2 regions of the Streptomyces sp. NPDC096040 genome follow, and region 1 is predicted to be linked to the other one. Evidence: predicted binding sites of a transcription regulator. Region 1 holds the regulator's gene; the other holds the start of a gene.
What was found. The regulator HspR, encoded in region 1, represses chaperone genes until heat shock. The targets are predictions, from matches to a motif close to TTGAGNNNNNNNNNCTCAA.
Positions count from the first base shown of each region.

Region 1 (15,515 bases):
ACCGGCCCACCACGACGGCCGACACCCCGCCACTGCGGCTGCTGAACGGCACCCGGCGGATCAACCAGGCCATCGACGAGGCCATGGCGCAGGCCCAGCGGGAAGTCCTGTGCATCCAGCCGCACGCGGGCATGGTCGGCGAGCGCGGCACCGCCGCGTACACCGCCTCCTACGACCGCGACAAGGCGTTCCTGGACCGGGGCGGCCGGATCCGCACGCTCTACCAGCAGACCCTCTTCCATCTGCCGAACGTGTACGGCTATGCCGAGGAGATGGCGGGCGACAACGTGGCCCGGGGCCTGGACGAGGTGCCCGCCCGGCTGTTCGTCATCGACCGCGGCGTCGCCTTCCTGCCCGCCGACGATGACGGGAAATCCGCCCTGGAAGTCCACCACCCGGCGGTGATCACGTACTTCGTCACCATCTTCGACCGCTTCTGGCGCCTGGCCACGCCCATGTTCCCCAAGGCCGAACATCGCCCCACCGTCAACGGCATCACCCCCCGCCAGCAGGCCATCGCCGCCCTCCTCGTCGAAGGCCACACCGACGCAGTCATCGCCGAACGCCTCGGCATGAACGTCCGCACCGCACGTGTCCACATCGCCAAGCTCGCCGCCACCCTCGGCAGCGACAGCCGCGCCCAACTCGGCTACCTCATCGGACGCTCAGGGATCCTCGATCAATCGGAGGCAGCTCCATGAGCCGCTGTGATCACTGCGTCGAGGAGCTGTGCGCCGCCGGGGCGAAGTTGTACGAACGCGCCTTGAACGAGGGGCACGTATCTGCTCAGGACGCCGCCGAGGCCCCCTGTCTCACCGACTTCGGTCTCCTCCACCCCGCCCTCGACGACCTCGGCCGGCTTGAACCCGTCGCCCCCACCGCGGCCCTGCACCGCCTGCTGCGTTCCTCCGCGGCCCGTATCGCCGACGAACGCCGACGCGAGGAACGGCTGGTACGACAGTTCGAGGCCCTGATGCGGGTCAGCGATACGCACATGGCCGACACCCAATCCCCCATCCTACGGCTGCACAGCGGCACCAAGCCGATCAACCAGGCCATCACCGACGCGATGGCCGAAGCCGATCAAGAGGTGCTCGGTATCCAGTCGCACTCCGGACTGGCCGGGACTCGTGGACGTGCCGCCGCCTCCGCCGCCTGGGAGCGGGACCAGGCGGTCCTCGACCGTGGGGCCCGTATCCGGGCCCTTTACCAGCACACCCTGCCCCATGTGCCGACCGTGTTCGGCGGGTTCGAGCGGCTGCGCGGCGACATCGAGGTGCGGGGGCTGGACGAGCTGCCCGACCGGCTGTTCGTCATCGACCGCGCCGTCGCCTTCCTACCCGCCGCCGATAACAGCAGCCTGGCCCTGGAGGTCCGTCATCCCGCGCTGATCACGTACTTCGTCACCGCCTTCGACCGGCTGTGGCGGCTGGCCACGCCCATCTACCCGCACCGGGAGCACCGCCCCACCGTCAACGGCATCACCCCCCGCCAGCAGGCCATCGCCGCCCTCCTCGTCGAAGGCCACACCGACGCCGTCATCGCCGAACGCCTCGGCATGAACATCCGTACCGCCCGCGACCACATCGCCAAGCTCGCCGCCACCCTCGGCAGCGACAGCCGCGCCCAACTCGGCTATCTCATCGGACGCTCGGGGATCCTTGATCAGGAAGGCTGATCGCGGCAGGCGGCCCGCTCGTCCCGCCCGGCGGCCGGTCCAGCCCCACCTGTGCTATCCGCACGCCCAGCTGGGTACGGCTGGCCGCGCCCAGCGTCTCGGAGAGGCGGGCGATGTGGGCGCGGCAGGTACGGACGCTGATGCCCAGGCGTTCGGCGATGACGGCGTCCTGGTGGCCCTCCGCCAGCAGCGCCGCGATGGACTGCTCGCGGTGTGAGATGCCCTCGATGCCGGTGTCGGGGAGAGGTGCGGTGAGGGGGATCGCGAGGCGCCAGAGGCGTTCGAAGACGGTGACGAAGTACTCGACCAGGGCGGGGTGGCGCAGTTCCAGGGCCATCGTGCGGTCGGCGTTGGCGGGGATGAAGGCGACCGTGCGGTCGAAGAGGATGAGGCGGTCGATGACCTCGTCGAGGGTCCGGGCCTCCACCGCGTCACCCATCAGCTCCAGGTAGTTGAGCAGGCCCTGGCCGTGCCGGGCGACATGCGTGTACAGGTCCCGCATGCGCACGCCCCGGCCGCGCAGGGCGACCGCCCGGTGCAGGCCCTCGGTCAGCTCCGACTCGCGGCGGATACCGCCCGGCTGCACGGTCAGCACCTCGCTGGTGCACGCCTCCGTCGCCTCGTCCATCGCCGCCTGGATCCGGGACAGCCCGTCCAGGACCCGGATCGCCGCCGTGCCCTCGGCGGAGGCCGACGCGACCTGCAACTGCCGTCCCAGACCGGCGTACCGCTCGAAGGCCGCCACCGCCGAGCCCACCCGCCGCTGGCTGTCGGTGACCTCGTCGTAGACCCCGCGCAGCAGCTGGGTCATGACCTCCTGCGGGGAGGTCGGCACCAGCCAGTCCATGTCGTCGGGGTCCGGATGCAGCAGCGCCAGCTCCAGCAGACACGGCACCGCGTCGGCGTCCGTGCGCGGCACCCGGCCTCGGCGCACGGCACGGGAATACACGCGATCCCCGGCGGCGCACAGTCGGTCGGCACCGTGTGGATGCTTCTCCGTCCCGTGCCCGGCCATCGCCCATTCCACCCCCGGTTTGCTGCCTCTTCCGCAGCGCAACTATGAGCGGTCCGGACCGGGTCCGCAACACGGCTCCCTTCACACCGGGCGTCGTAACACACCGGTACGCTCCGGTATCTCCCCGCCTCCGCAGCCCGCACTGCAACAAGATGACGGTGGTGGCGGCGGGTTCACGGGGGCATCGTTTGCGGTGCTTCCCACGGGTGTTCGCCGGACACCCGCCGGGGCCCCGGGCCATCCTCCCCCGATCGGACCGGGGTTCCCGCAACGCGCCCACGGGGGAGGCGCGTTGCGGGGAGGGCCGCTCGCGGGCACGTCACGCGGCAGACCTGGCGGATCCCCGAAATCCGCCGGTGATCACCGCGTTACGTGCCCGCTCCGACGTCTCATGGCGGACATCGTTGCCGCGTACGCGTTGGCGGAGAGGGTGCGGCCGGGTGAGGTCAGGACCGCCTACGAGCCGGTACTGGCGGCGACCGTACGAAGAGGCCTGGCCCAGCGGGTCCGGGCCCTGGAGGCCTGTCTCGCCGACGCCTACGGGCATGCCCGGGCCACCGAGGACCGGACGGTGCCCAGGCGGCTGCCGCTGTACGGTCACTCGCGAAGCTGTCATCGCCGAGCGTCCGGTCGCCCTCTCCGCCTCCCCCATCCTCGTGGGTGAACGCGTGGCACCCCGTCACGTTGACCTGGGCCCGTTCGCCCGGACCGGACGGTACGTCGAGTACGCCGACGCCGGCCCGGAGCCCGTGGACATGCGGCGGGTCCTGGATCAGCTCCCCTGATGGGCCGGCGCCTGAGCCGCGACGACAGCCGGCGGGTCGTCGTCCCCGGCCGGAGCCGCGTAGTGGCCCGCGGCAGCCGCCGGGTGGCGGGCCTACTTGAGGCCCGCCTCCGCGCACGCCGTCTTGTAGTCGGCGGTGCAGATCTGCGAGACCTTGTAGATGCCGTCCGCGACGACGGTGTCCTTGATCTTGCTCTTCGTCACGGCGCTGACCTGCACCAGCTGGGACGGGATGTTCTTGGTGGTGGGGCTGTCGACCTGGTCCTGGGTGAGCGCGTCGAACTGGATGTCCTTGCCCTGCACCTTGTAGACGGCCATCTCGGCGGCGGCCTCGGCCTCGTCCGGGTAGGGCTTGTAGACGGTCATGTACTGCTGGCCGGCGAGGATCCGCTGAATGGCGTCGAGGTCGGCGTCCTGGCCGGTGATCGGCGGCATGTTGGTGAAGCCGGCCGCCTTGAGGGCCTTGACGATGCCGCCCGCCATCGCGTCGTTCGCGGAGTAGACGGCGGCGATGTTGTCCTTGCCGATCGCGTTGATCGCCTTGGTGGTCTCCTGCTCGGCGATATCCGGGTCCCAGTCCTTGGTGTCGAACGAGGCCGCGGACGGGATCGTCACCTTGCCGTTCAGTTCGGACAGGGCGCCCGTCTTGAACTGCTTGGCGTTCGGGTCCGTCGGCGAGCCGTTGATCATGATGACCTTGTCGGAGGTGTCTACGTTCGGCCCGAGGCCCTCAAGGAGCGTACGGGCCTGCACCTCGCCGACGAGCTCGTTGTCGAAGGAGACGTAGGCGTCGATCGGGCCCTCGGCGAGGCGGTCGTAGGCGATGACCGGGATGCCCACGTCCTTGGCCTTCTTCACCGTGCCCGCGATGGCGTGCGAGTCGACCGCGTCCAGGACGATGACGTCGACCTTGTCGTCGATCATCTTCTGCATCTGCTCGGCCTGCTTGGAGGCGATCGACCCGGCGTTGGCGTACTCGATCCGGCCCTGCTTGTTCGTGAGCTCGGCGATCTTGGCCTTCATGATCGGGTAGTCGAAGTTTCTGTACCGGGCGTTGATGATGTCCGGCATCAGCACACCCACCGTGATGTCGTTGCCCTTGGTCGGGCTCGCGGTGCTCGACGATCCCGTCGCGTTGAGCACGCCGCAGCCGGCGAGCGAGAGGGTCATCGTGGACGCGGCCACAAACATGGCTATTCGACGCATACGGGGGCTCACTTCAGTGCGTTCCGGACATGGGGCTGCTTGCGACCCAGATGTCTGAAAAGACAACGCGTACGCCACACCCGGCGTCAAGCGGAACTACTTAACGAGTGCGCAACACTACCCTCCGCTGCACCTGTGAAGGGCAAGCGGAACCGCCTCCAAACTGCCTTTACGGACCCTCCACTCAAAGGGAGTTCACGGGTGGGCAAAGATCAGTACAACCAACTCCATTCCTCATGGGTCGACATCGGTAACGGCCGTCTCCGTCGTCACGGATACGCCCAGAGGATCGAATGAACCCAGCCAGACGCACCGCGGCCGTCACCGCATCGGCGGCCACGAACTGCGCCTCACCCGTCTACAAACGGGAGTTGTTCGCGGACACGACGTTCAAGGGCACACCGAAGAAGACCGACTGCGACTCCGCGATCAGCGAGAGCTGGAGCGGCGCCCCCGCCTCCGGCCTCCCGAAGGACGACTTCGGCTCCGGCGGCACCTTCGCCCTCGCCGTCTCCGGGCTCGACGGGATCCGGGTGTACGTCGACGGCGGCCGCAAGGTCGACCTGTGGAAGAACACCACCAGGACGGTGACCAAGACGCTCGACGTCACCGTCCCCCAGGGCAGGCACACCCCGCGGATCGACTACGTGAACCGGACCGGCGCCGCCAAGGTCGAGTTCACGTACACGCCCCTCACGTCGGCCGGCGTCGACAAGACCAAGCCCCGGCCGGGACTTCGGTCACGTACGACTCCACGACCGGCAAGGCGCGGCTCACCTGGACGGCCAACAAGCCGACCGGACGGTCGGCGCACCCGCCGAGTGACACGCGAGGGCCCGGAGGTTCAGGCGAACCTCCGGGCCCCTTCGCACAGGTGCTGCTAGTCCTTGGCCTTCTTCGGCCGCCACACCACCAGTGCGCTGGTCTGCTGGACCTCCTGATACGGCACCAGGTCGCGGCGGTACGAGGCGTGTACCGCTGCTTCCCGCTGCTGCATGGCGGCCGCCGCGCCGTCCAGGGCCGCTTCCATCTCCGCCACGCGGGCCTGGAGGGCGACGACCTGGTTCTCCAGTTCGATGATGCGCTTGATGCCGGCCAGGTTGATGCCCTCGTCCTGCGACAACGTCTGCACCTGGCGGAGCAGTTCGATGTCGCGGGCCGAGTAGCGGCGGCCCCGCCCGGCCGTGCGATCGGGCGAGACGAGGCCGAGGCGGTCGTACTGGCGCAGCGTCTGCGGGTGCAGTCCGGAGAGCTGGGCCGCCACCGAGATGACGTAGACCGGGGTCTCCTCGGTCAGTTCGTACGGCCCGCGGAAATTGTCACTGCGTCGACGGCCGTCCATCCCTGTCATGCTCCCTTCGCGGCCTCGAACAGCTCGGCGCGCGGGTCCTCGCCCGCGGTCGCCTCGCGGTACGCCTCCAGTGCGTCACGAGCATTCCCCGACAGGTCCTTCGGGACACTCACCTCGACGGTGACCAGGAGGTCGCCGCGGGTGCCGTCCTTGCGGACCGCGCCCTTGCCACGGGCGCGCATGGTGCGGCCGTTGGGCGTGCCCGGGGGCAGCTTGAGGGTGACCGGCGGTCCGCCCAGGGTGGGCACCCTGACCTCGCCGCCGAGCGCCGCCTCGGTGAAGGTCACCGGGACGGTCACCGTGAGGTTGTCCTCCTTGCGGCCGAACACCGGGTGGGTGTCGACGTGGACCATGACGTACAGGTCGCCCGCCGGGCCGCCCCGCTCGCCCGGTGCGCCCTTGCCGCGCAGCCGGATCCGCTGGCCGTCCGTCACCCCTGCCGGGATCCGGACCTGCATGGTGCGCGACGACTTGGCGCGGCCGCTGCCCTTGCAGTCAGGGCAGGGGTTCTCCGCGATCAGGCCGCGGCCCTTGCAGTCCGGGCAGGGGTCGGTGAGCGAGAAGCCGCCGCCCGATCCCCGCGCCACCTGGCCGGTGCCGACGCAGGTCGGGCACACACGCGGTGTGCCGTTCGCGTCGCCGGTGCCCGAACAGGCCTTGCAGGGGGCCTGCGAGGACATCCGCAGCGGGACCGTGGCACCCTCGATGGCCTCCGTGAAGCTGAGCGTGACCTCGGACTCGATGTCCTGGCCGCGCCGGGGCTGGGTGCGCGTGCCCGCGCCGCCGCCCCGGTTGAACAAGCCCCCCAGGACGTCGCCGAAACCGCCGCCGAAGCCGCCCCCGCCCTGTTGCGCGGTGCCCCCGAAGAGGTCGCCCAGGTCGAAGTTGAAGTTGCCGCCGCCCGCGCCCGGCCCGGGGCGGAAGCCACCGTTGCCGAAGAGGGCGCGCGCCTCGTCGTACTCCTTGCGCTTCTTGGGGTCGCCGAGGATGTCGTTGGCCTCGGAGATCTCCTTGAAGCGCTCCTCGGCCCTGACGTTGCCCTTGTTGGCGTCCGGGTGGAACTCGCGGGCGAGCTTCCGGTACGCCTTCTTGATCTCGGCCTCGGTGGCGTCCTTGGGGACGCCGAGGACCTTGTAGTAGTCCTTCTCGATGAAGTCCTTGGTGCTCATCCCCGACGCGCCCCCTTTCCGGTGTTCCGCTCAATCTCTACGACTTCAGCCCTCCTCAGGGCCGTTGTCCTTGTCCTCGCCGGCCGGGGGGGCCTCGTCGGTCCCCTCGGCCTTCACCGCCTGCGCTCCCGGCTGCGGTTCGGCGACCGCCACCCGCGCGGGGCGGATGGTGCGCTCGCCGATGCGATACCCGGGCTGCAGAATCGCCACGCACGTCGTCTCGGTGACGTCCGGCGCATAGCTGTGCATCAGCGCCTCGTGGATCGTCGGGTCGAAGGGCTCGCCCTCCTTGCCGAACTGCTGGAGTCCCATCTTCGCCGCGACCGTCTCGAGCGACTCGGCCACCGACTTGAAACCACCGACCAGTTCGCCGTGTTCCCGTGCGCGGCCGATGTCGTCGAGCACGGGCAGGAGTTCGGTCAGGAGGTTCGCGATGGCGATCTCCCGGACCGTGATCCGGTCGCGCTCCACTCGGCGGCGGTAGTTCTGGTACTCGGCCTGGAGGCGCTGGAGGTCCGCGGTGCGCTCGCCGAGCGCGGTGCGTACCTGGTCCAGCTGTGCGGTCAGACCGGTCAGTTCTGCGCTTGCGTCCCCGGCCGGGGCCGCCCCCTGTGCGGGAGCGGCCTTCGGCTCGGCGTCGTCGGGGGTGGCGCCGGAGGGGACGTCGGGCTTCTCCTCGAAGCCCGGGGTCTCCTCCGTCACGCGGCACCGTCCTTGCGCTCGTCGTCGACGATCTCGGCGTCCACCACGTCGTCGGCCTCAGCGGTGGGGGTACCACCGGCGGCGGCCTGCGAGGCCTGGGCGTCGGCGTACATGGCCTGGCCCAGCTTCTGGGAGACGGCCGCGACCTTCTCGGTGGCGGTGCGGATCTCGGCGGTGTCCTCGCCCTTGAGCGCGGCCTTCAGCTCCTCGACGGACGCCTCGACCTCGGTCTTGATCTCGCCCGGGACCTTGTCCTCGTTGTCCTTGAGGAACTTCTCGGTCTGGTAGACGAGCTGCTCGCCCTGGTTGCGGGTCTCGGCGGCCTCGCGGCGGCGGTGGTCCTCCTCCGCGTACTGCTCGGCCTCCTGGCGCATCCGGTCGACCTCGTCCTTCGGCAGCGAGGAGCCGCCGGTGACGGTCATCTTCTGCTCCTTGCCCGTGCCCAGGTCCTTCGCGGTCACGTGCATGATGCCGTTGGCGTCGATGTCGAAGGCGACCTCGATCTGCGGGACACCGCGCGGGGCCGGCGGCAGACCGGTCAGCTCGAACATCCCGAGCTTCTTGTTGTACGCCGCGATCTCGCGCTCGCCCTGGTAGACCTGGATCTGCACGGACGGCTGGTTGTCCTCGGCCGTCGTGAAGATCTCGGAGCGCTTCGTCGGGATCGTGGTGTTGCGCTCGATCAGCTTGGTCATGATGCCGCCCTTGGTCTCGATACCGAGGGACAGCGGGGTGACGTCGAGCAGCAGGACGTCCTTGACCTCACCCTTGAGGACACCGGCCTGGAGGGCGGCGCCGATGGCGACGACCTCGTCCGGGTTGACGCCCTTGTTGGCGTCCTTGCCGCCGGTCAGCTCCTTGACGAGCTCGGCGACGGCGGGCATACGGGTGGAGCCACCGACGAGGACGACGTGGTCGATCTCGCCGAGCTGGATGCCGGCGTCCTTGATGACGTTGTGGAACGGCGTCTTGCAGCGCTCAAGGAGGTCCGCGGTCAGCTGCTGGAACTGAGCGCGCGTCAGCTTCTCGTCCAGGTGCAGCGGGCCCTCGGCGGACGCCGTGATGTAGGGCAGGTTGATCGAGGTCTCGGTGGACGAGGACAGCTCGATCTTGGCCTTCTCGGCAGCCTCGCGGAGACGCTGGAGGGCCATCTTGTCCTTGCCGAGGTCCACGCCGTGACCGGACGCGAACTGCTTGACCAGGTAGTCGACGATGCGCTGGTCCCAGTCGTCACCACCGAGGTGGTTGTCGCCGTTCGTCGCCTTCACCTCGACGACGCCGTCGCCGATCTCCAGGAGGGACACGTCGAAGGTACCGCCACCGAGGTCGAAGACGAGGATCGTCTGGTCGTCCTTGTCGAGGCCGTAGGCCAGCGCCGCCGCGGTGGGCTCGTTGACGATACGCAGGACGTTCAGGCCCGCGATCTCGCCGGCCTCCTTCGTCGCCTGACGCTCGGAGTCGTTGAAGTACGCCGGGACGGTGATGACCGCGTCGGTCACCTTCTCACCCAGGTAGGCCTCCGCGTCCCGCTTCAGCTTCTGCAGGATGAACGCGGAGATCTGCTGCGGGTTGAAGTCCTTCCCGTCCAGCTGAATCTTCCAGTCGGTGCCCATGTGACGCTTGACCGACCGGATGGTGCGGTCCACGTTGGTGACCGCCTGGCGCTTGGCGACCTCGCCGACCAGAACCTCGCCGTTCTTGGCGAAGGCGACGACGGACGGCGTGGTCCGGGCACCCTCGGCGTTGGTGATGACGGTGGGCTCGCCGCCTTCAAGAACGCTGACGACAGAGTTAGTCGTGCCCAGGTCGATGCCGACCGCACGTGCCATGGTGATTTCCTCCAGCTGACTTGAGTGGAACGGACTCAAGTGTGCATCAAGCCTCGCCATGGGTCAACAGACCTGAGTCGCGACGGCTCAACTCTTATCCGTTCCTTACACGCAAGTGCCCGCTGACCTGCGTTGATTCCAGCCGACGGACCCCATAAACAGGCACCCGAAGGAGTAGGAGTACGACGCTGACGGTGACGCAGGCGACGCATGTGGCGCCGGTCCGCCCGACCCAGCCGCCGTGCACCAGCACCCCGACGAGCACCCCGGCGAAGGATGCGACACCGAGGACGACGGTCGCGCCCGGCGGGGTGAGCCCGAGCCGCCGCAACCGGTGCGCGAGATGGTCGGGCCCGCGCCGCAGCACCGGCCGCCCGGCGAGGAGCCGCGACAGTACGACGAGCAGCACGTCGGCGCTCGCGACGGCGGTGAGCGCGAACAGCACGCCCGCACTGGCGAAGGGGTCGTAACCGGTCCGCGTGATCAGCGCGGCCGCGGCCAGTACGAACCCCGCGAACAGCGAGCCGGTGGCGCCGAGGGCGATCCGCGCGGGATGCCAGTTGTGCATCAGGAACCCGGTGAGCGCGGCGGCGAGCACGCTCAGCAGGACGGCCAGCCCGTCCATGACCTCCGCGGCGGCACAGGCCCCGACCCCGAAGGCGGTGATCACCCCCACGGTCCCGGCGAGCCCGTCGGCGTGGTCGAGCCCCTTGAAGGCGACGGCGACAAAGGCGATCCACAGCACACCGAGCAGCCCTTCGACCACACCGAACTCCCCGTACGGCACCACACACGCGGCCGCCACAGCCGTACCGAACAGCAGGAACCGCGTCTTCAGCCGCCACACGTCGGCGACCAGCCCGAGCAGCGCCACGGCTCCCCCGGCGACCAGCAGCTCCCCGACCCCGGTACCGAGCGGTGCGGCACCGGTCCAGTCACCGGCGCCCGCGACCAGACAGGTGGCGCCCACGACCGCCAGCCCGCCCAGCACCGGCACAGGCCGCGCCCGCCGGCGGTCGACGAGCCCCAGCCGCAGGGCGAGCGGCCGGATCAGCGCGGCGAGGAGGGCGGCGAGCAGCAGGGCTGTGGTGGCGGCGGCGATCCCGTAGAGCACACGTCTAAATTAGACCTAAATGTAACAATTCCACACGAATAACACGAATAACACGATCACTTTGCCACCGCAAGGCAGCGGCAGGTCAGGCGCACCTCAGCGATTCAGATCACCCCGCACCTGACTACAGTGCGAGTAAAGATGCGGGTAGTCTCAGACCGACTGCATAAGTTACCGCTTAGTAATTTCGGGAACCCTCGCGAAGAGACCCGAAGAGACCCCTCGCAGGCCCGAGGAGCCCCCCATGCAACTCGCCGCGATCATCGTGTCGCTGGTTCTGATCGTGGTCGGCGTGGCGTTGTTCGCCCGCGCCGTCCTGCAGATCTACAACTTCATGCGGCTCGGCCAGAACGTGCCCGCCGGCACCCGTACCGACGAGCCCGTCCAGCGGACCGTCACGGTGGTCAGGGAGTTCCTCGGCCACACCCGGATGAACCGCTGGGGCATCGTCGGCGTGGCGCACTGGTTCGTCGCGGTCGGCTTCTTCTCCCTCCTGCTGACGATCGTCAACGCCGTCGGCCAGCTCTTCCAGGCCGACTGGCTGCTGCCGGTCATCGGCGAGTGGGCGCCGTACAACGTCTTCGTCGAGTTCATCGGCACCATGACGGTCCTCGGCATCCTGGTGCTGATCGTCATCCGCCAGCTGAGCAAGCCGAACCGGCCGGGCCGCAAGTCCCGCTTCGCCGGCTCCAACTTCGGCCAGGCGTACTTCGTCGAGACGGTCATCCTGATCGTCGGCGTCTGCATCTTCATGCTGCACGCCCTTGAGGGCGCCCAGCACCACGTGGATTCGTACGAGGCCTCCTTCTTCATCTCGTACCCGGTGGTGTCCTGGCTGCGGGGCATGGACGTCTCCACGCTCCAGAACCTCACCTACTTCTTCGCCGGCCTGAAGATCGCGACCTCCTTCATCTGGATGATCGTGGTCGCCCTGAAGACCGACATGGGCGTCGCCTGGCACCGCTTCCTGGCCTTCCCGAACATCTGGTTCAAGCGCAACGCCACCGGTGCGACCTCCCTGGGCGCCCTGCTGCCGATGACCTCCGGCGGCAAGCCGATCGACTTCACCGACCCCGGTGACGACGACGTCTTCGGTGTCTCCCAGGTCGAGCAGTTCTCCTGGAAGGGCCTGCTGGACTTCTCCACCTGCACCGAGTGCGGCCGCTGCCAGTCGCAGTGCCCCGCCTGGAACACCGGCAAGCCGCTCTCCCCCAAGCTGCTGATCATGTCGCTGCGCGACAACGCCCACGCCAAGGCGCCCTACCTGCTCGCGGGCGGCGGCAAGACCATGGAGGGCGAGGAGAAGGCTTCGCAGGAGCAGCTGGCGGGCGTCCCCGCGGCGGCTCTGGCGGAGGCCGAGCGCCCGCTGATCGGCACAGCCGAGGAGAACGGCGTCATCGACCCGGACGTCCTGTGGTCCTGCACCACCTGCGGCGCCTGTGTCGAGCAGTGCCCGGTGGACATCGAGCACGTCGACCACATCGTCGACATGCGCCGCTACCAGGTGATGATCGAGAGCGCCTTCCCCTCCGAGGCGGGCACGATGCTCAAGAACCTGGAGAAGAAGGGCAACCCCTGGGGCCTGGCCAAGAAGCAGCGCCTGGAGTGGCTCAAGGAGGTCGACTTCGAGGTCCCGGTCGTCGGCAAGGACATCGAGGACCTGACCGAGGTCGAGTACCTGTACTGGGTGGGCTGCGCGGGCTCCCTGGAGGACCGCGCCAAGAAGACCACCAAGGCCTTCGCGGAACTCCTCCACATCGCGGGCGTCAAGTTCGCGATCATGGGCGGCGACGAGAAGTGCACCGGCGACTCGGCGCGCAGGCTCGGCAACGAGCCGCTGTTCCAGGAGCTCGGCATGGAGAACGTGGCCGCGCTGAACATGGCCTTCGGCGAGGATGACGAGGATCCGGCGACGAAGAAGCCGAAGTCGGCCAAGAAGATCGTCGCCACCTGCCCGCACTGCCTCAACACCATCGGCAACGAGTACCCGCAGCTCGGCGGCGACTACGAGGTCATCCACCACACCCAGCTGCTCCAGCACCTGGTGGACGAGGGCAAGCTGGTCCCGGTCACCCCGGTCGAGGGCATCATCACCTACCACGACCCCTGCTACCTGGGCCGCCACAACAAGATCTACACGCCCCCGCGCGAGATCATCGCCAGCGTCCCGGGCCTGCGCAACGAGGAGATGCACCGCCACAAGGAGCGCGGCTTCTGCTGTGGCGCCGGCGGTGCCCGGATGTGGATGGAAGAGCGCATCGGCAAGCGCATCAACAACGAGCGCGTCGACGAGGCGCTGTCGGTGAACCCCGACATCGTCTCGACGGCCTGCCCCTTCTGCCTGGTGATGCTCACCGACTCGGTCAACGGCAAGAAGAACGACGGCAAGGCCAAGGAGTCCATCCAGGTGGTCGACGTGGCCCAGCTGCTCCTCGACTCGGTCAAGACCCCGGTCGACCCGGCGGGCGAGGCGGAGCAGGAGAGCGCGCCCGAGCCGGAGCCGGTGAAGTAACCCGTCAGCACACCGGAACGCCCCCCCGACCCGCTGTGGGTCGGGGGGGCGTTCCGGTGTGGTCTGCCTCGCTCAGCCGCGCGGGCGCTCGAAGGTCAGCAGCAGGCCCTCGACCGCGCCGGGACCTATCCGGCCCTTGACGTCGGCGGAGGTGATGGCCTTGAGGCCCCAGCCGTCCTCGGCGTGCTTGTTGAGGACCTTCTCCAGCTTGTCGCTGTCCAGCGCGTCGCCGATCAGCGACTCCCGGAAGGTGACGACCTTGTACTCGTACGCGTAGGCACTGCTCATGACTGCGGGATCCTCCTGCGGCGAAGCCGGTCGGGACGGGGTTGCCGGAGCCAGACAATCATCCCGGGGCCCCGCCCCACACCGCGGGACCGGAATGACGGGGCGCCGGTCGGGTCAGGCCGCGGTGGCCTTGCTCGACGTCGAGTGGCGCAGGTGCTCGATGCCGGTGTCGAGCGCTGCCCTGAGGTGGGTCGAGTCACCGGTGGCCATCATGATGGTGACACCGCCCTGGCCAGCGTCGCCCGCCCGGTCGGCACCAGCCGCACCTCGTAGGGCGAGGTCACGGCCTCCCAGTAGCCGACGTAGCTGCGCAGGTACGGCCGTAGTCCCGGATGCCAGGGCCGTGTGACCCGCCACAGACCGCGCAGCCGGGAGACCTCGACCGCACCGGCCGTACCGAGACGTGCACCGTGGACCACCGAGATGTTCCCTCATCGCAAGGGGTCATTCCGTGCGTTTTCACGGTAACCGTGCCGCCGCCTCCAACTCGCCCGGCACACGGTGAAGTTGTGCGGCACGCCGTGCAGGTCCGGTGACGGGAGCCCCGGCCGCTCCAAGGTCGCCGACGCACGCCGCGAGTTCCACCACCAGCTCTCCACGAAGCTGATCTCCGAGAACCAAGGGATCGCCGTGGAGGACCTGTCGGTGGCGGCACTGGGCCGCACCAAGCTGGCCAAGTCCGTGCACGACGCCGGATGGTCGTCGTTCAGCAGCATGCTGGAGTACAAAGCCGCCCGGTACGGCCGCACCCTGGTGAAGATCGGCCGGTTCACACCGGCCTCCCAGACCTGTTCCACCTGCGGTGCCGTGGACGGACCCGAACCCCTGAGCGTGCGGGAATGGACCTGTTCCGCCTGTGGCACCGTCCACGACCGGGACACCGACGCCGCGATCAACGTGAAGACGGCCGCCGGACCGGCGGTATCGGCCTGCGGAGCGCCGGTAAGACCAGGAGCAATCCCGGCACAGCGCGAGGAAACAGGAAGCCACGGACTCCCGACCGGAAACCGTGCCGCGTAGCGGCACAGCAACCAGTCAAGGGAGGCCGGAATCCTCGCCCGTCACGGCGAGGAGCATGTCAATTCAGCCCGATCGCCGCGCAGTCCGCCGCGTACTTCGGGGTGCAGATCTCGTCGACGGAGTAGACGCCGTCCGCGACCACGGTGTCCTTGATGTTGTCCTTCGTGAGGGACACCACCGGCACGAGCGTCGCGGGGATCTTCTTCCGGGTCGGGCTGTCGACCGTGTCGCGGGTCAGCGCGTCGTACTGGATGTCCCGGCCCTGCACCTTGTACACCGCCATCTGCGCGGCCTGGGTGGCCTCGTCCAGGAAGGACTTGTAGACGGTCATGTACTGCTCGCCCGAGACGACCCGCTGCACCGCGTCCAGGTTGGCGTCCTGCCCGGTCACCGGCGGGATGCTGGTGGCTCCCGCTTTCTTCAGCGCGTCGATGACGGCGCCCGCCATGCCGTCGTTGGCCGAGTAGACGGCGGCGATGTTCTTGAGGCCGACGGCCTTGATCGCCTTCTTCATGTTCGCCCCGGCGACCGCCGGCGACCACTTGTCAGTGTCGTACGCCTTGGCTATCCGGACCTTGTTCCGGAACTCGTCGAGGGCGCCGTCCTTGAAACTGGCCGTGTTCGGGTCCGCGGGGTCGCCGTTCATCATGACGATCTCGCTGGTCTCCGCCTTGGTGCCGAGCGCCTCCACGATGGCGCGGCCCTGGACCTCGCCGACGAGTTCGTTGTCGTGGGAGACGTACGCGTCGATCGGGCCCTGGGCGAGCCGGTCGTAGGCGATGACGGGGATGCCGGCGTCCTTCGCCTTCCGGACCTCCGGCGCGATGGCCTTGGCGTCCACCGCGTC
Region 1 covers NZ_JBEOTA010000014.1:41,998-57,512, reverse strand. The annotation lists gene ABTY98_RS20485 (helix-turn-helix transcriptional regulator) at 1-701, shown strand, start outside; gene ABTY98_RS20480 (helix-turn-helix transcriptional regulator) at 698-1,678, shown strand; gene ABTY98_RS20475 (helix-turn-helix transcriptional regulator) at 1,641-2,693, opposite strand; gene ABTY98_RS20465 (sugar ABC transporter substrate-binding protein) at 3,571-4,683, opposite strand; gene ABTY98_RS20460 (PA14 domain-containing protein) at 4,977-5,567, shown strand; gene ABTY98_RS20455 (heat shock protein transcriptional repressor HspR) at 5,564-6,025, opposite strand; gene dnaJ (molecular chaperone DnaJ) at 6,031-7,203, opposite strand; gene grpE (nucleotide exchange factor GrpE) at 7,249-7,905, opposite strand; gene dnaK (molecular chaperone DnaK) at 7,902-9,734, opposite strand; gene ABTY98_RS20435 (MraY family glycosyltransferase) at 9,829-10,848, opposite strand; gene ABTY98_RS20430 ((Fe-S)-binding protein) at 11,093-13,360, shown strand; gene ABTY98_RS20425 (DUF4177 domain-containing protein) at 13,433-13,648, opposite strand; gene ABTY98_RS20415 (hypothetical protein) at 13,858-14,067, opposite strand; partial or broken gene ABTY98_RS20410 (RNA-guided endonuclease TnpB family protein) at 14,201-14,668, shown strand; gene ABTY98_RS20405 (sugar ABC transporter substrate-binding protein) at 14,727-15,515, opposite strand, start outside.

Region 2 (15,515 bases), on a different contig from region 1:
CGGCAGCAGGCGGAGAAGACCGAGCAGGAGGCCCTGGCCGACCTGGAGACGACCCTGGGCAAGCAGCACGTCCACACCATCTCCGCCCGCGCCCGCAACCGCCCGTACTGGGACTTCGAGCCCCAGGCGAGCTGACCCACACGCCGAAGGGCCCGGCCCCCGCGACGGGGGCCGGGCCCTTCGGCGTGCTGATCCCGAGGCCTACGCCTCGAACACCTCGCGCACCAGCTGCTCCTGCTCCGCCTGGTGCCGCTTCGCGGAACCGACGGCCGGGGAGGAGCTGTGCGGGCGGGAGATGCGGCGCAGGCGTTCGCCGGCCGGGATGTCCGCGCCGACCGCCAGGTCCAGGTGGTCGATCAGGTTGAGGGCGATGAACGGCCAGGCGCCCTGGTTCGCCGGCTCCTCCTGGGTCCACAGGTACTTCTCGGCGTTCGGGTACTTGTTGACCTCGGCCTGGAGCTCCGCACCCGGCAGCGGGTACAGGCGCTCGAGGCGGATGATCGCCGTGTCCGTGACACCTCGCTTCTGCCGCTCGGCCTCCAGGTCGTAGTAGACCTTGCCGGTGCAGAAGACGACCTTGCGGACCGCGTTCGGGTCGACCGAGGTGTCGCCGATGACCGGGCGGAACTGCCCGCTCGTGAACTCCTCCGCCTTCGAGGCCGCCGCCTTGAGGCGCAGCATCGACTTCGGGGTGAAGACGACCAGCGGCTTGTGGTGCGGGTTGTGCACCTGCCACCGCAGGAGGTGGAAGTAGTTCGAGGGGAGGGTGGGCATGGCCACCGTCATGTTGTTCTGCGCGCACAGCTGGAGGTAGCGCTCGATGCGGGCCGAGGAGTGGTCCGGGCCCTGGCCCTCGTAGCCGTGGGGGAGGAGGAGGGTGACGCCGGAGGTCTGGCCCCACTTCTGCTCGGCCGCCGAGATGTACTCGTCGAGGACCGACTGGGCGCCGTTGGCGAAGTCGCCGAACTGGGCCTCCCACATCACCAGCGCGTCCGGACGGGCGAGCGAGTAGCCGTACTCGAAGCCCATCACCGCGTACTCGGAGAGCAGCGAGTTGTAGACGTTGTAGCGGGCCTGGTCCTCGGACAGGTACAGCAGCGGGGTGTAGTCGGCGCCCGTCTCCCGGTCGATCAGGACCGCGTGGCGCTGGCCGAAGGTGCCGCGCTGGGAGTCCTGGCCGGAGAGCCTGACCGGGGTGCCCTCCATCAGCAGCGAGCCGATGGCCAGGGTCTCGCCCATGCCCCAGTCGATGGTGCCGTCCTCGATCATCGCCGCCCGGCGCTGCAGCTGCGGCAGCAGACGCGGGTGGACGGTGAAGTAGTCCGGGATGTTGACCTGGGACTCGGCGATCCGCTTGAGGACCTCCGTGGAGATCGCCGTCGGGACGGCGATCGGGAAGCCGTCCTGCGGTGCCTGGGCGTCCGCGACGGCCGGCTGCGAGGTGGCCTCGCGGACCTCCGTGAAGACCTTCTCCAGCTGGCCCTGGTAGTCCTGCAGGGCCTGCTCGGCCTCTTCCAGGGTGATGTCGCCGCGACCGATAAGGGACTCGGTGTAGAGCTTGCGCACCGAGCGCTTCTTGTCGATCAGGTCGTACATCAGCGGCTGGGTGAAGGCCGGGTTGTCCGACTCGTTGTGACCGCGGCGGCGGTAGCAGATGAGGTCGATCACCACGTCCTTGTTGAACGCCTGGCGGAACTCGAAGGCCAGCCGGGCGACGCGGACGACCGCCTCGGGGTCGTCGCCGTTGACGTGGAAGATCGGGGCCTCGATCATCCTCGCCACGTCCGTCGCGTACATCGACGAGCGCGAGGACTCGGGGGCCGCGGTGAAGCCGACCTGGTTGTTGATGACGATGTGGACCGTGCCGCCGGTGCGGTAGCCGCGCAGCTGCGACATGTTCAGGGTCTCGGCCACCACGCCCTGGCCCGCGAAGGCCGCGTCGCCGTGGATCGCCACCGGCAGCACCGTGAAGTCCGTGCCGCCCTTGTTGATGATGTCCTGCTTGGCGCGGGCGATGCCCTCGATGACCGGGTCGACCGTCTCCAGGTGGGACGGGTTGGCGGCCAGCGAGACCTTGATCTGCTCGCCGTCCAGGCCGGTGAAGGTGCCCTCGGCGCCCAGGTGGTACTTCACGTCGCCGGAGCCGTGCATCGACTTCGGGTCGAGGTTGCCCTCGAACTCGCGGAAGATCTGGGCGTACGACTTGCCGACGATGTTCGCCAGCACGTTCAGGCGGCCGCGGTGGGCCATGCCGATGATGATCTCGTCGAGGCGGGACTCGGCGGCCGAGTCCAGCACCGCGTCGAGCAGCGGGATGACGGACTCGCCGCCCTCCAGGGAGAAGCGCTTCTGACCGACGTACTTCGTCTGCAGGAAGGTCTCGAAGGCCTCCGCCGCGTTCAGGCGGCGCAGGATCCGCAGCTGCTCCTCGCGCTCCATCTTGGAGTGCGGGCGCTCCACGCGGTCCTGGATCCACTTGCGCTGCTTGGGGTCCTGGATGTGCATGAACTCGATGCCGGTGGTGCGGCAGTACGAGTCGCGCAGCACGCCGAGGATGTCGCGCAGCTTCATCATCGACTTGCCGGCGAAGCCGCCGACCGCGAAGTCGCGCTCCAGGTCCCACAGGGTGAGGCCGTGCTCGACGATGTCCAGGTCGGGGTGCTTGCGCTGCTTGTACTCCAGCGGGTCTGTGTCGGCCATGACGTGGCCGCGCACCCGGTAGGAGTGGATCAGCTCGAAGACCCGGGCGGCCTTGGTGACGTCGTCGTCGTGCGAGGCGTCGATGTCCTTGAGCCAGCGGACCGGCTCGTAGGGGATCCGCAGGGCCTCGAAGATGTCGTCGTAGAAGCCGTTCTCGCCGAGGAGAAGGTTCGCGACCGAGCGCAGGAACTCGCCGGAGGCGGCGCCCTGGATGACCCGGTGGTCGTAGGTCGACGTGAGCGTCATGACCTTCGAGATGCCGAGCTTGTTCAGGGTGTCCTGGCTGGTGCCCTGGAACTCCGCCGGGTAGTCCATGGAGCCGACGCCCATGATGACCGACTGGCCGGGCATCAGACGCGGGACCGAGTGGACGGTGCCGAGGCCACCGGGGTTGGTCAGGGAGACCGTCACACCGGTGAAGTCGTCCATCGTCAGCTTGTTGTCGCGGGCGCGACGGACGATGTCCTCGTAGGCCTGCCAGAACTCGAAGAAGTTCAGCGTCTCGGCCTTCTTGATGGCCGCGACGACCAGCTGGCGGTCGCCGTTCGGCTTCACCAGGTCGATGGCGAGGCCCAGGTTGACGTGCGGCGGCTTGACGAGGGTCGGCTTGCCGTCCTTCTCGCCGAACGACCAGTTCATCGACGGCATGGCCTTGATGGCCTGCACCATCGCGAAGCCGATCAGGTGCGTGAAGGAGATCTTCCCGCCCCGGGCGCGCTTCAGGTGGTTGTTGATGACGATCCGGTTGTCGAACAGCAGCTTCACCGGGACCGCGCGGACCGAGGTGGCCGTCGGCAGCTCCAGCGAGGCGTTCATGTTCTTCGCGACGGCCGCGGCCGGGCCACGCAGGGTGACCAGCTCGGGACCCTCGGGCGCAGCGGCGGCGGGCGCGGCCTTCGCGGCGGCGGCAGCGGCCGGCTTGGCGGCGGCCGGAGCCTGAGCGGCAGCGGCGGGCTTGGCGGGCGCCGGAGCGGGCGCTGCGGCCTTGGGAGCGGCCGGGGCGGCCTGAGCAGCCGGGGCGGGTGCCGCCGGCGCTTGAGCGGCGGGAGCGGGCGTGGTGGGCGCCGGCGCGGCCGGAGCCGCGGCCTGCTGCGCCTGCGGTTGCGCGGGCGTCGTGGTGCCCGCGGCCCCCGCGGCCGCGGTACCCGCCGGAGCCGAGGCGGCGGGCGCCCCCGGCTTGTAGTCGGCGAAGAAGTCCCACCAGGCACGGTCGACCGAATTCGGGTCCTGGAGGTACTGCTGATAGATCTCGTCGACGAGCCACTCGTTCGGTCCGAACGCGGCTGCGGGATTCTTGCCCGCTTGGTCTGCGTCGGTCGAGATGCTCGAGTTACTGGGGGACTGTGGCGACACGGCGGCAACCGCCCTCTTCCGCTTCACAAGGTGATGGACAGCGGGAATTAAGGCTACGCCTCCAAGACCGTGAAGGTCAGGTCGGGCCGGTTCATCGTCGTGTAAGTCACATCGAAAACTGCGTTTCGGGGCTTGAAATGGCGGGAAACAAGCGTGGTTCCGCTGTGAGAGGACTTAATCGGGCATGGCTCCGCCACGCCGATGATCACCTCACCTCGGCGCCCGTCGCGACGTGCGCGGAGGCCGCACCTGATCACACGTGCCCGGCTGCGCGGACGCCCGTGCGGCCCCAGGTGGATCTTGAGGCTCCGGACCGAACTTTACGTCAACTTGGCACGGATGAAAGTCCCGGGAGGGTGACGATGATCCTGCAACCCCGATCGGATTCGGCCACGCCGATCCGGCCGCCGTGCAGATCCACCGCCCACCGGGCGATCGCCAGGCCAAGACCCGTACCGCCGTCGCTGCCGGGCCCGTGCGGGCGTCGTACGGCTCCCCGGTTGAAGCGCTCGAAGACGCGGTGCCACTCCGAACGCGGAATGCCGGGGCCCTCGTCAAGCACCTCCAGCTCCAGCGACTCCGGCTGCAGGCCGCGCCGCGCCTTCAGGGTCACCCGGCCGTGCGGCGGGCTGTGCTTGACGGCGTTGTCGATGAGGTTCGCCACGACCTGGTGGATGCGCTCCGGATCGGCGTGCGCGGTCAGCTCCGGCGGGGAGACGTCCAGGTGCAGATGGACGTCCGTACGGGTGTGGCTGCCGGAGTTCGAGGCGACGCCGCGCGCCCCGGCGACCATGTTGGCCTCCTTCAGCACGCCCGAGAGGTACGGCCACACCTCGAAGCGGCGCTGCCGCAGCGGTACGACGCCGTTGTCCAGGCGGGAGAGGTCCAGCAGGGTCTCCACGAGGCGTCCGAGGCGTTCGGTCTGCTTGAGGGCCGTACGCATGGTCTCGGTGTCCGGCTCGGCGATGCCGTCGACGACGTTCTCCAGGACGGCCCGCAGACCCGCGATGGGGGTGCGCAGCTCGTGCGAGACGTTCGCCACCAGCTCCTTGCGCTGGCGGTCCTGGGCCTCCAGCTCGTCGGCCATGACATTGATCGTCTCGGCCAGGTCGCCCAGCTCGTCCCGGCGGTTCTCGCGCACCCGCCGCGTGTAGTCGCCCTGCGAGATGGAGCGGGCCACCGCGTTCATGTCGTCCAGCGGCGCGGTGAGCGAATGTGCCACGAACTGCGTTATCAGCAGTGTGGCGATCATGGAGAAGACCGTGATGAAGCGCAGCTCCGTCTTGGTGTGCACCGCGATCATCGAGAGACCCGTGGTGATCAGGACCGAGACGACGACCAGCGCGCCCAGCTTGGTCTTGATCGAGAACGGGCGTACGGCCCCCCAGGGCTCTTCCCCGGGGCCTCTCGGTCGGGCCGGCCCCCCGCTCATGGCGTCGGTGTCTCCAGCGCGTAGCCCACACCGTGCACGGTGCGGATCCGCTCGGCGCCGATCTTCCGGCGCAGCGCCTTGATGTGGCTGTCGACCGTGCGGGTGCCCGAGGCGTCCGCCCAGTCCCACACCTCGGCGAGCAGCTGCTCACGGGAGAGCACCGCGCGCGGGGTGTTGGCCAGGCACACCAGCAGGTCGAACTCGGTCGGCGTGAGGTGCACGTCCTCACTGCGCACCCGCACCCGGCGCTGCGCGTGGTCGATCTCCAGCTCACCGAGGCGCAGGATGCCGGACCGGGGCGTGGAGGCCGCGATGGCCGCCCGCTCCACCCGGCGCAGCAGGACGTGCACCCGGGCCGCCAGCTCCCGCATGGAGAACGGCTTGGTCATGTAGTCGTCGGCGCCGACCCCGAGGCCGACCAGCATGTCGGTCTCGTCGTCGCGCGCGGTGAGCATCAGCACCGGCACCGGCCGCTGGGCCTGCACACGACGGCAGACCTCCAGACCGTCGAAGCCGGGCAGCATGATGTCGAGGATCAGCAGATCGGGCTGCCAGGCCTCGGCGGTGTCGACGGCGGCCGGCCCGTCGCCCGCTGTTTGCACGAGAAATCCCTCGGCGCGCAGGCGGGCCGCGATGGCGTCGACGATCGTGGGGTCGTCCTCGACGACCAGAACCCGGCGCTGGGCGCCCGGAGTGGCCGTCGGCGCGCCGTTGTGGGAGGTGTGTGTCTGCTCCATCGCCCGCCCCTGTGTGCTTTCCGGAACCAGTGGGGTGATCCCATGACTGCGATTGACGCTTGAATGATCCGCGTCAGGGATGCACATTACGGGGACAGGCGGCGCACTCGCTATCCAGGGCGGACGGCAAGGTGAACGACGTCCGGAACGCCCCGGGCAACCGGGATCTCTTCGGTACGCACCTGTTTGAACCCGGCATTCCGCAAGGTTTCTTCGAATTCGGCGGAGGGCTGCGCGGACCATACGGCGAGCACCCCGCCCGGTCTCAACACCCTTGCGCAGCTTGTGAGTCCGCTCGGCGAGTAGAGGCCCTCGTTGCCCTTGTCGACGGTCCAGCCGGGCCCGTTGTCGATGTCCAGGCACAGCGCGTCGAATGTGTCGGAAGTCTCATTGACGTACGCGAGGAGATCGTCCTGGACGAGCACTGTGCGCGGATCGGCGAACGCGCGCGCGGAGAGCGGGGACAGCGGACCGTCCCGATGCCAGCCGACGACCGCGGGTTCCCGCTCCACGACCGTGATCCGCCCCCAGCGGGGATCCCGCGCGGCGTGCGCGAGCGAGAACCCGACACCGAGCCCGCCGATCAGCACCGCCGGCTCCGCCCGCCCGTCCAGGGCCTCCCGGGCGGCGTCCACGAGCAGCCGCTCCGAACGGCCGTCGGAGGTGTCCATCAGGAAGCAGCCGTTGGCGATGATCTGCAACAGTCCGCCGTGTCGGCGCAGGACCACCTCGCCGTACGGCCCTTCGCGCCGGTCCAGGACCACGGGAGGGCCGTCGGCCACGGAAGTCGCGCCAGTCATCTCCGCCATGTCGGCCATCCTGCCTCAACAGGGCTTTGCGGCCACGCGAATTACGGGCGTCGGACGGTCGCACGGGTGTCACTCGTTCGAGGGGCCGCCCGGCGCTTCGCGCCCGCCGGTGGCCGCGGGTGACTCATATGGTTCCTCTCGACCCCTCATGCTTCTTCAGATAATCCTGTGAATCGCTCCCCGTGTGGCCTCGGTCATAGACAGCGACTCCAGGGACCGCGAAGGGTGGAGCGAAACGGAAGGAGCGCCTCACCGTGGAACGGACCGCGAGGGCCGCATCGACGCCCGCGCCCGAGCCCCTTCCGGCCGCGGAGGTCGGTGCCCTGCTGGACGGTGTGCCCCGCCAGCGCGGCTCGGTCGCCGCCCCGAAGACCCCGCGCCCCGCCCTCCGGGTACGCCCCCTCCGGGTGCGCCCCTGGCGGTTGCTCCCCAGCCCCACCGGCACCCCGGTCACCTTCACCTACACGGCGATCCTCACGCTGACCTCGCTCTTCGCCGGTTACGCCAGCCCCGGCCTCCTGCACTCCGTCTACCAGGACTCCAGCACCGACGTCGCCCACCTCCTCCGCACCCCGGTCTTCGTCCTGCTGGCCAGCGCGCTGTGGATCGCGGGCGGCCTCCTCTCCCCGTACGCCCTCGCCTTCGTGCTCGTCCTGACCGCACTGGAACGGCGGATAGGGGGCGCCCGGGCGATCCTCGTCTTCCTGGGGGGCCATGTGCTGGCCACCCTCGCCACCGAGGTCCCGGTCGGCCTCGCGGTCCTGGCCGGCCACCTCCCCGGCACCTCCCTGCACCGCCTCGACTACGGCATCAGCTTCGGCGTGGCCGCCAGCATCGGCGCCCTCTCCGGCCTGCTCACCCCCTGGGTGCGCTGGCCCCTGCTCGCCCTGGTCGGCTACAGCCTCCTCACGGACCTCATCGCCTTCGAAGACCCGATGACCAACTGGGGTCATCTGATCTCGCTGGGCATCGGGACGGCACTCTGGCCGCTGGTACGGCGCTGGTACCGGGAGCGGCACCAGGCCCCGGTCCCGGCCGGTGTCACCGCCGCGTAACCGCGCGGCGTCCAGCGCGTCGAGGGCCCCCCGGAGCACCATCCCGCCCCCGGCCTCGCAGGCGCCGCGCACGTCAGCCGGACGGCGTCCAGACGTACGGGGTCGTTGTCGTCACCGCCGTGAAGCCCAGGCGCCTCAGGATCGGGCAGCTGTCTGCCGACGCGTCCACGTGCAGGTAGGACGCGCCCAGGGCCGCCGCTCGGGTCGCTCGTAGGGCGACCAGCGCGCGGTAGATGCCCTTGCCGCGCCACTCAGTCAGCGTGGAGCCGCCCAGCAGCGTGGCGAACCGGGTGCCCGTGCGGAAGGCCACCCAGGCCGCCGATACGACCTTCCCGGCCGCCTCCGCCACATACACCTCGTTGCCGTCGGGCTCCACCGCCAGCCGTCCCCGCAGGTAGTCGGCGACCCATGTCATGTCCTGCCCCCACACCGCCGTCTCCAGTGCCGCGATGCGGCCCAGGTCCGCGTCCAAGGTGACCCTGCGCAATGTCACCCCGGGAGGGAGGGTGGGAGCCGGCCCGGCCAGGTCCGCGACCTCGGCGATCACCACCGTCTCCGCGTCCTCGGGCACGAAGCCCGCCGTACGCAGCCGGTCCGGCAGGTCCGCCGGGACGTCGTGCCCCCGCGTCTTCCACTCCACCGCCTCGCCGCGCGCCGCGAAGAAGTCCCGCTGCCGGGCGATCAGTGCGTCCAGCTCACGGCCGCGCACGCCGCCCCAGTCGCGCGGTCCGGTCACGAAGCCGCGGTGCTGGCCCACGACGCGGAGCACCGGGCCGTCGTGCTCGTAGGTGACCCAGGGCGCCGGGTTGGGCTGGACGGCGCGCATCTCGGTGTCGTAGGCGGCGAGCAGGGTCGCCGCGAGGTCTGTGTCGGTCACCGGCCGACCGTACGGGGAATGCACCCGCGCGGCTCAACTGTTTTCCCTCCGCGGGCCCCTGTTCCGCCAGGTCACCACTCGATCGCTCAGAGCGAACACGCCCCGGGGAACATTCCGAGGCTCATGTGCATTGAGTCGGCATAGCTCAAGTTCAATGCCGAAGGGGAGATCATGGCTTCGACGTCCGCATCACTCACCCTCCCTGTGCTGCCGCTCGACGGCGAGGTCGTGCTGCCCGGGATGGTGGTCCCGCTGGACCTCAAGGATCCCGATGTCCGTGCCGCCGTGGAGGCCGCCCAGGCCGCGGCCCGTACCGAGCCCGGAAAGCCCAGGGTGCTGCTGGTACCGCGTATCGACGGGAGCTACCCGAGCACCGGTGTGCTCGGCACCGTGGAGCAGGTCGGCCGGCTGGCCGACGGTGACCCGGGCGCGCTGATCCGCGGCCGTTACCGGGTGCGCATCGGCGCCGGTACCACCGGCCCGGGTGCCGCCCTGTGGGTGGAGGGCACCCGCATCGAGGAGAACGTCCCGGACCCGGTGCCCGGTCATGTCACCGAACTGGTCAAGGAGTACAAGGCCCTCGCCACCGCCTGGCTGCGCAAGCGCGCCGCCTGGCAGGTCGTCGACCGTGTCCAGGCCATCGACGACGTCTCCGCGCTCGCCGACAACTCCGGTTACTCGCCGTTCCTGACCACCGACCAGAAGGTCGAGCTGCTCGAGACCGCCGACCCGGTCGCCCGACTGAAGCTCGCCACCCAGCAGCTGCGCGACCATCTCGCCGAGCAGGACGTGGCCGAGACCATCGCCAAGGACGTCCAGGAGGGCGTCGACAAGCAGCAGCGCGAGTTCCTGCTGCGCCGCCAGCTCGAAGCCGTCCGCAAGGAGCTGCGCGAGCTGAACGGCGAGAAGGACGGCGAGGAGTCCGACGACTACCGCACCCGGGTTGAGGCCGCCGATCTGCCGGAGAAGGTCCGCGAGGCCGCCCTCAAGGAGGTCGACAAGCTGGAGCGGTCCAGCGACCAGTCGCCCGAGGGCTCGTGGATCCGCACCTGGCTGGACACGGTGCTCGAACTGCCGTGGAACGAGAGGACCGAGGACGCCTACGACATCCAGGGCGCCAAGGCGGTCCTGGACGCCGAGCACGCCGGTCTGGAGGACGTGAAGGAGCGGATCACCGAGTACCTGGCGGTGCGCAAGCGCCGTAGCGACCGGGGGCTCGGGGTCATCGGCGGCCGCCGTGGCGGTGCCGTGCTGGCGCTCGTCGGTCCGCCCGGTGTCGGCAAGACCTCGCTCGGCGAGTCCGTCGCGCACGCGATGGGGCGGAAGTTCGTCCGGGTCGCCCTCGGTGGCGTCCGTGACGAGGCCGAGATCCGTGGTCACCGGCGTACGTACGTGGGTGCGCTGCCCGGCCGGATCGTCCGTGCCATCAAGGAGGCCGGTTCGATGAACCCGGTCGTCCTGCTCGACGAGATCGACAAGGTGGGGTCCGACTTCCGGGGCGACCCGGCGGCCGCCCTGCTCGAAGTCCTCGACCCGGCGCAGAACCACACCTTCCGAGACCACTACCTGGAAGTCGAACTCGACCTGTCCGACGTCGTCTTCCTCGCCACCGCCAACGTCCTGGAGGCCATCCCGGAGGCCCTGCTCGACCGTATGGAGCTGGTCCGCCTGGACGGCTACACCGAGGACGAGAAGGTCGTCATCGCCCGTGACCACCTGCTTCCGCGCCAGCTGGAGCGGGCGGGCATCGACAAGGACGAGGTCGTCCTGGACGAGAGCGCGCTGCGCAAGCTCGCCGGCGAGTACACCCGTGAGGCGGGCGTCCGTAACCTGGAGCGGTCGATCGCCCGGCTGCTGCGCAAGGTCGCGGCCCAGCACGAACTGGGTCAGCGGGAGCTGCCGTTCACCGTCAGGGACGAGGACCTGCGCGCCCTGATCGGCCGGCCGCACCACGTGCCCGAGTCCGCCCAGGACCCGGCCGAGCGCCGTACGGCGGTCCCGGGTGTGGCGACGGGTCTCGCGGTCACCGGAGCGGGCGGAGACGTCCTCTTCGTGGAGGCGTCCCTGGCCGACCCGGAGACGGGCGCGGCGGGGCTGACCCTCACCGGGCAGCTGGGTGACGTCATGAAGGAGAGCGCGCAGATCGCCCTGTCCTTCCTGCGCTCGCACGGCGCCGAACTGGAGCTCCCGGTCGGCGACCTGAAGGAGCGGGGCGTGCACATCCACTTCCCGGCGGGCGCGGTCCCGAAGGACGGCCCGAGCGCGGGCGTCACCATGACGACGGCTCTCGCGTCCCTCCTGTCCGGCCGGCTGGTCCGCACGGACGTGGCGATGACCGGTGAGGTCTCGCTGACCGGCCGGGTCCTGCCCATCGGAGGCGTGAAGCAGAAGCTGCTCGCCGCCCAGCGCGCCGGGGTGACGACCGTCATCATCCCCAAGCGCAACGAGGCCGACCTGGACGACGTCCCGGCGGAGGTGCTGGACAAGCTCGACGTCCACGCCGTCACCGACGTCCGCCAGGTCCTGGAGCTGGCGCTCGCGCCCGCCACGAACGGCGCGACGCCGGAGGTTCCGGTAGCGGCGTGACGGACGCTGCCGGATGAAGAGGGCCCGGACCCCCGCGAGGAGGCCCGGGCCTTCGCCCTGTGTCAGCCGTTGGCGAGTGCGACGACTCGGTTCAGGGCCCCGTTGAACCTGTCGTGGTCCCCGACGGTGGGACCGGACGAGGTGTACTGCCACATCGTGTAGTACGACCAGCCGGCCGGCAGCGTCCCCACGTCCGAGGCGTACCGGGCGATCCACAGCGGGTTGCTGGCGGCGAATCCGCCGTAGTTGCCGGTGCAGTCGGTCCACCAGCTGGTGGCCGTGTAGATGACGGCGTCCCGGCCCGTGCGCGCCTTGTAGGTTTTGAGGAAGTCGGCGATCCAGCTGACCATCGCGCTCGCGGACTTGCCGTAGCAGGCGGCGCCGTACGGGTTCCACTCGATGTCGAGGGCGCCGGGAAGGGTCTGACCGTCCTTGGACCAGCCGCCGCCGTGGTCGACGAAGTAGTTGGCCTGGGTCGCGCCGCTCGTGGTGTCCGGGGTCGCGAAGTGGTAGGCGCCGCGGATCATGCCGACGCCGTAGGAGCCGGTGTACTGCTGGGAGAAGTAGGGGTTCGTGTAGTACGTGCCTTCCGTCGCCTTGGTGTAGGCCCATTTGACCCCGCTGCTCAGCAGGGTCGACCAGGCGACGTCGCCCTGGTGGCCGGAGACGTCGACGCCCTCGGTCTGGGTGGCGTCGCCGGTCTTGGGGGTACCGCTCTGACCGTCGTGGGCCAGGACGCCGATGCCCATGTACGCCGAACCGCGGGCGGGAGTGCCCGTGTCGGCGTGGGCCGGGGTGAGGAAGACCGTCGCGAGCAGCAGCGCGAGCAGTGCGGTGAGGAGAGTGGGGGAGGGTCTGTGCACGGGCATGACGTGCCTCCGTGGGGTGAGGTGGGGTCCCAGGTATGCCAGAGACGGTCGGCGGGACAGGCGCGACACGACGCAGGGTCACACGGCGCGACGCCAACCGCTGGCGTGGACATGCCATCGACTTGCCTGACAGAGACGCTACGCACGTAGAAGACGCCGGGGAAGGTGGTCCGGAGGCTGCCGTTGGTCTACGCCTGCGAAATACTTGGCGAGCTGCGGTGATGACGGGGTTTGACGCAAACTTTCAGGACTGCGAAACCGATCAGGGGTGCTGACGTGCACGAGGACGAAAAGGGCGACGAACAACGCGCCGCCACGGGGTTGACTCCAAGTGGTGCAGACCAGGAATTCCTGACTCTGGAACGCGAGTTGACGGTGCTGCTGCGGCGCGCCAGGGCCAGCCAGGGGGAGATGGCCCGCGAGGTCCACCCCGACCTGGAGTCCGCCGCGTACGGCCTGCTGGTCCGGCTCGACGAGTGCGGCGGCCAGCGCGCCACCGAACTGGCCGCCTACATCGGCGTCGGCAAGGCCACCATGTCCCGCCAGCTGCGGGCCCTGGAGGAGCTCGGGCTGGTCGTCCGCGAGCCCGACCCGGCCGACGGACGGGCCTGGCTGGTCGCGCTCACCGACGAGGGCCGGCGCCGGGTCGGCACGGTCCGCGAGGCCCGCCGCGGCCGCTATGTCCGCCAGCTCGCCCACTGGCCCCGCCGCGAGGTCGCCGAACTGGCCCGGCTGCTGCACCAGCTGAACGGCGTGATGGAGAAGTAGCCACCGACAGGGGCTTCAGGGCCCAGGAGCTCGGGGTGGGGCTTCAGAGCTCGACGTACACCACCGTCGCGTCGTCGTGCGTCTTGCTCCGCCGCAGGAACGCCCGCTCCTCCCGGTCGGCCGCCTCCAGCTCCCGCACCCGGTCGACGAGCGCCCGCGCGCCCTCTTTGCGTACGACGTCGAAGAGGGCCGTCCAGTCGCCCTCGCGGAACTTCTCCGTCCAGCGGGTCGCCCCGTCCGTGAGGGCGGCGAGGGCGGCGACCCGGTGCCGGGGCACGCTCCCGGTGACCGCGCGGGCCGCTACCGAGGGGTCGGCGGCGGCCGTGAAGAAGCCGCCCTCCTTGTTGCGGACCGTGGCGTCGGCGATCGCGTCCGTGGCCAGGGAGGTACGGGGGACACGGTCGAGCCGGTCGTCCAGGACCGGGGTGATCTTGCCGTCGGGGGAGCGCAGGAGCAGCGCGGAGTCGGACAGGACCAGGTATTCGACGGTGTCCTCGGACCACCGGGTCAGGACGACCGTTGCCTGGGGTGTGCGCGGGTGAGAAAGCTCACAGGTGTCAGCATGTGCGTCGGCTGTGCGTCCGATCGCCCGTTCGAGGATCTCCCGCAGCGTCAGATCTCGTGCCGAAACGGTCAGTTCGGTCAGTGCGCCGCCCAGCCGCGCGGTGAACCAGGGGACGGAATGCAGACACCCGGTTTCGTCCTTCGGTGGGGTGACTCCGTCCAGGACGACCACACAACCCCCCTGTCCCGAGGCGGGAAGTCCGACCCCGGCGAAGTCCTCGTTGGGGCGGTCGGGGGCGCCGGGTTCCGAAACGACTTCAGTACGCATCCGGCCAGTCTGCACGACCCCTTCACGATCTTCGCCAAAGGCTGGCAACCGTCCGGGAATTCACGCGGACTCGCAGGTCAGCCGCCTGCTTTGGGGTGGAATGGCGCACTCCGGGAAGGCGTGGTGGCGAATACTGTCAAAGCCTGTCGTCCGCGTCCAACCGGCCCGCCGGAAAAGGGCCCCGCACAGTCCACCGGAACTTGCCCGCCAACTCCCCTCCGATGTTCACTCCTTCGGGTGGCGGGTCAGGTGAAGCGAGACCACCACCCACCGGCGCTGGGAGGGTCGAGGACCTACATATCGGGTGCGTGTCCCGGGTGCACGCCCCACTGGGCACCGAAATGCCGGGGATCATGACGGGGTGCCACCCGGCCCCTTGGGTACACGAGTTCAGGAATGCGAGCACCGGTGCAGAAGACGCGGCCTCGGCGCACAGGCAAGAAGACGGCCTCCGAAACGGTTGCCGCCGCTCCCGTCGGCACCGGCCGCCGTAAGCGTGTCCGCACGCGGCTGATCGTGGCCGTGGCCGTGGTCGCCGCGGCGATCGCGGGGGCCGGCGCGCCCGCCCTGCTGACCGCCTCCGGGCAGCTGAGCGACTCCCAGGACCTGGTGACCCTCGCCGGACGCACCCAGGACGCGCTGGCGCTGGCCGACTCGCTCGCCGACGAGCGCGACGAGGTCACCTCCTATGTCGCGGCGGGCCGCCCCAAGTCCAAGGCGCCCTCCGAGGACCGCGGCGCCCGGGTCGACCGCCAGGTCGAGGACCTGCGCGCGGACACCGACATCCCGGGCTGGCTGCGCACCGACCTCGACGGCATCGCGGCCGTCCGCCGGTCCGCCCTCACCGGCCAGAGCACGGCCCTCCAGGCGCACGAGGCGTACTCCCGGACCATCACCGAGCTCCACCGCCTCGCCGAGGAACTGGCCGAGCAGACGCCCCCCAGGGCGGGCTCCGGCGCCTACGCGCTCGCCGAGCTGGACTCCGCCGTCCAGCAGTCCGCGGCGGCCCGGGGTCTTCTCCTTGCCGCCCTGAGCATCCCCAGCTCCACCCAGACCACGATCGACCCGCTCACCGGTCTGCCCACCACGAGCACGACCACCTCCGACGCCGACAAGAAGCAGCGCGACGCGCTCACGGCGGCGGCCCAGCAGGCCAGGCTGCGCGCCGACGCGGCTCTCGCCGACTTCCGCGACACCGCGCCCAAGGCCGCGGTCGAGTCCTACGACTCCACGGTCACCGGCAACGACGTCAATGACGCCGACAAGTACCTGGCCGCCCTCACCGACCAGCCGACCCTCTCCGCCGATGACCTCGCCACCGGCACCAAGAAGCTGGACACGGCGCTGTCCGCCCGGGTCGACCTGATGCGGGGCGCCGAGTCCGCCCTCTACGACCACCGCACCAAGGATCTCGCCAAGTTCCGCGACGACGACGTCACCGCGCTGGAGATCCGGGTCGCGGTGCTCGGCGCCCTGATGCTGGTGGCGGTGGGCATC
Region 2 covers NZ_JBEOTA010000053.1:13,810-29,324, forward strand. The annotation lists gene fxsT (FxSxx-COOH system tetratricopeptide repeat protein) at 1-135, shown strand, start outside; gene ABTY98_RS39640 (multifunctional oxoglutarate decarboxylase/oxoglutarate dehydrogenase thiamine pyrophosphate-binding subunit/dihydrolipoyllysine-residue succinyltransferase subunit) at 202-4,053, opposite strand; gene ABTY98_RS39645 (HAMP domain-containing sensor histidine kinase) at 4,379-5,485, opposite strand; gene ABTY98_RS39650 (response regulator transcription factor) at 5,482-6,222, opposite strand; gene ABTY98_RS39655 (spermine/spermidine synthase domain-containing protein) at 6,333-7,022, opposite strand; gene ABTY98_RS39660 (rhomboid-like protein) at 7,286-8,086, shown strand; gene ABTY98_RS39665 (GNAT family N-acetyltransferase) at 8,160-8,963, opposite strand; gene lon (endopeptidase La) at 9,135-11,549, shown strand; gene ABTY98_RS39675 (lysozyme) at 11,612-12,418, opposite strand; gene ABTY98_RS39680 (MarR family winged helix-turn-helix transcriptional regulator) at 12,695-13,186, shown strand; gene ABTY98_RS39685 (protein phosphatase 2C domain-containing protein) at 13,230-14,018, opposite strand; gene ABTY98_RS39690 (sensor histidine kinase) at 14,427-15,515, shown strand, end outside.
Region 2: a site for HspR is predicted at 9,094-9,112, ahead of lon (endopeptidase La). Genes of this name have one in related genera too.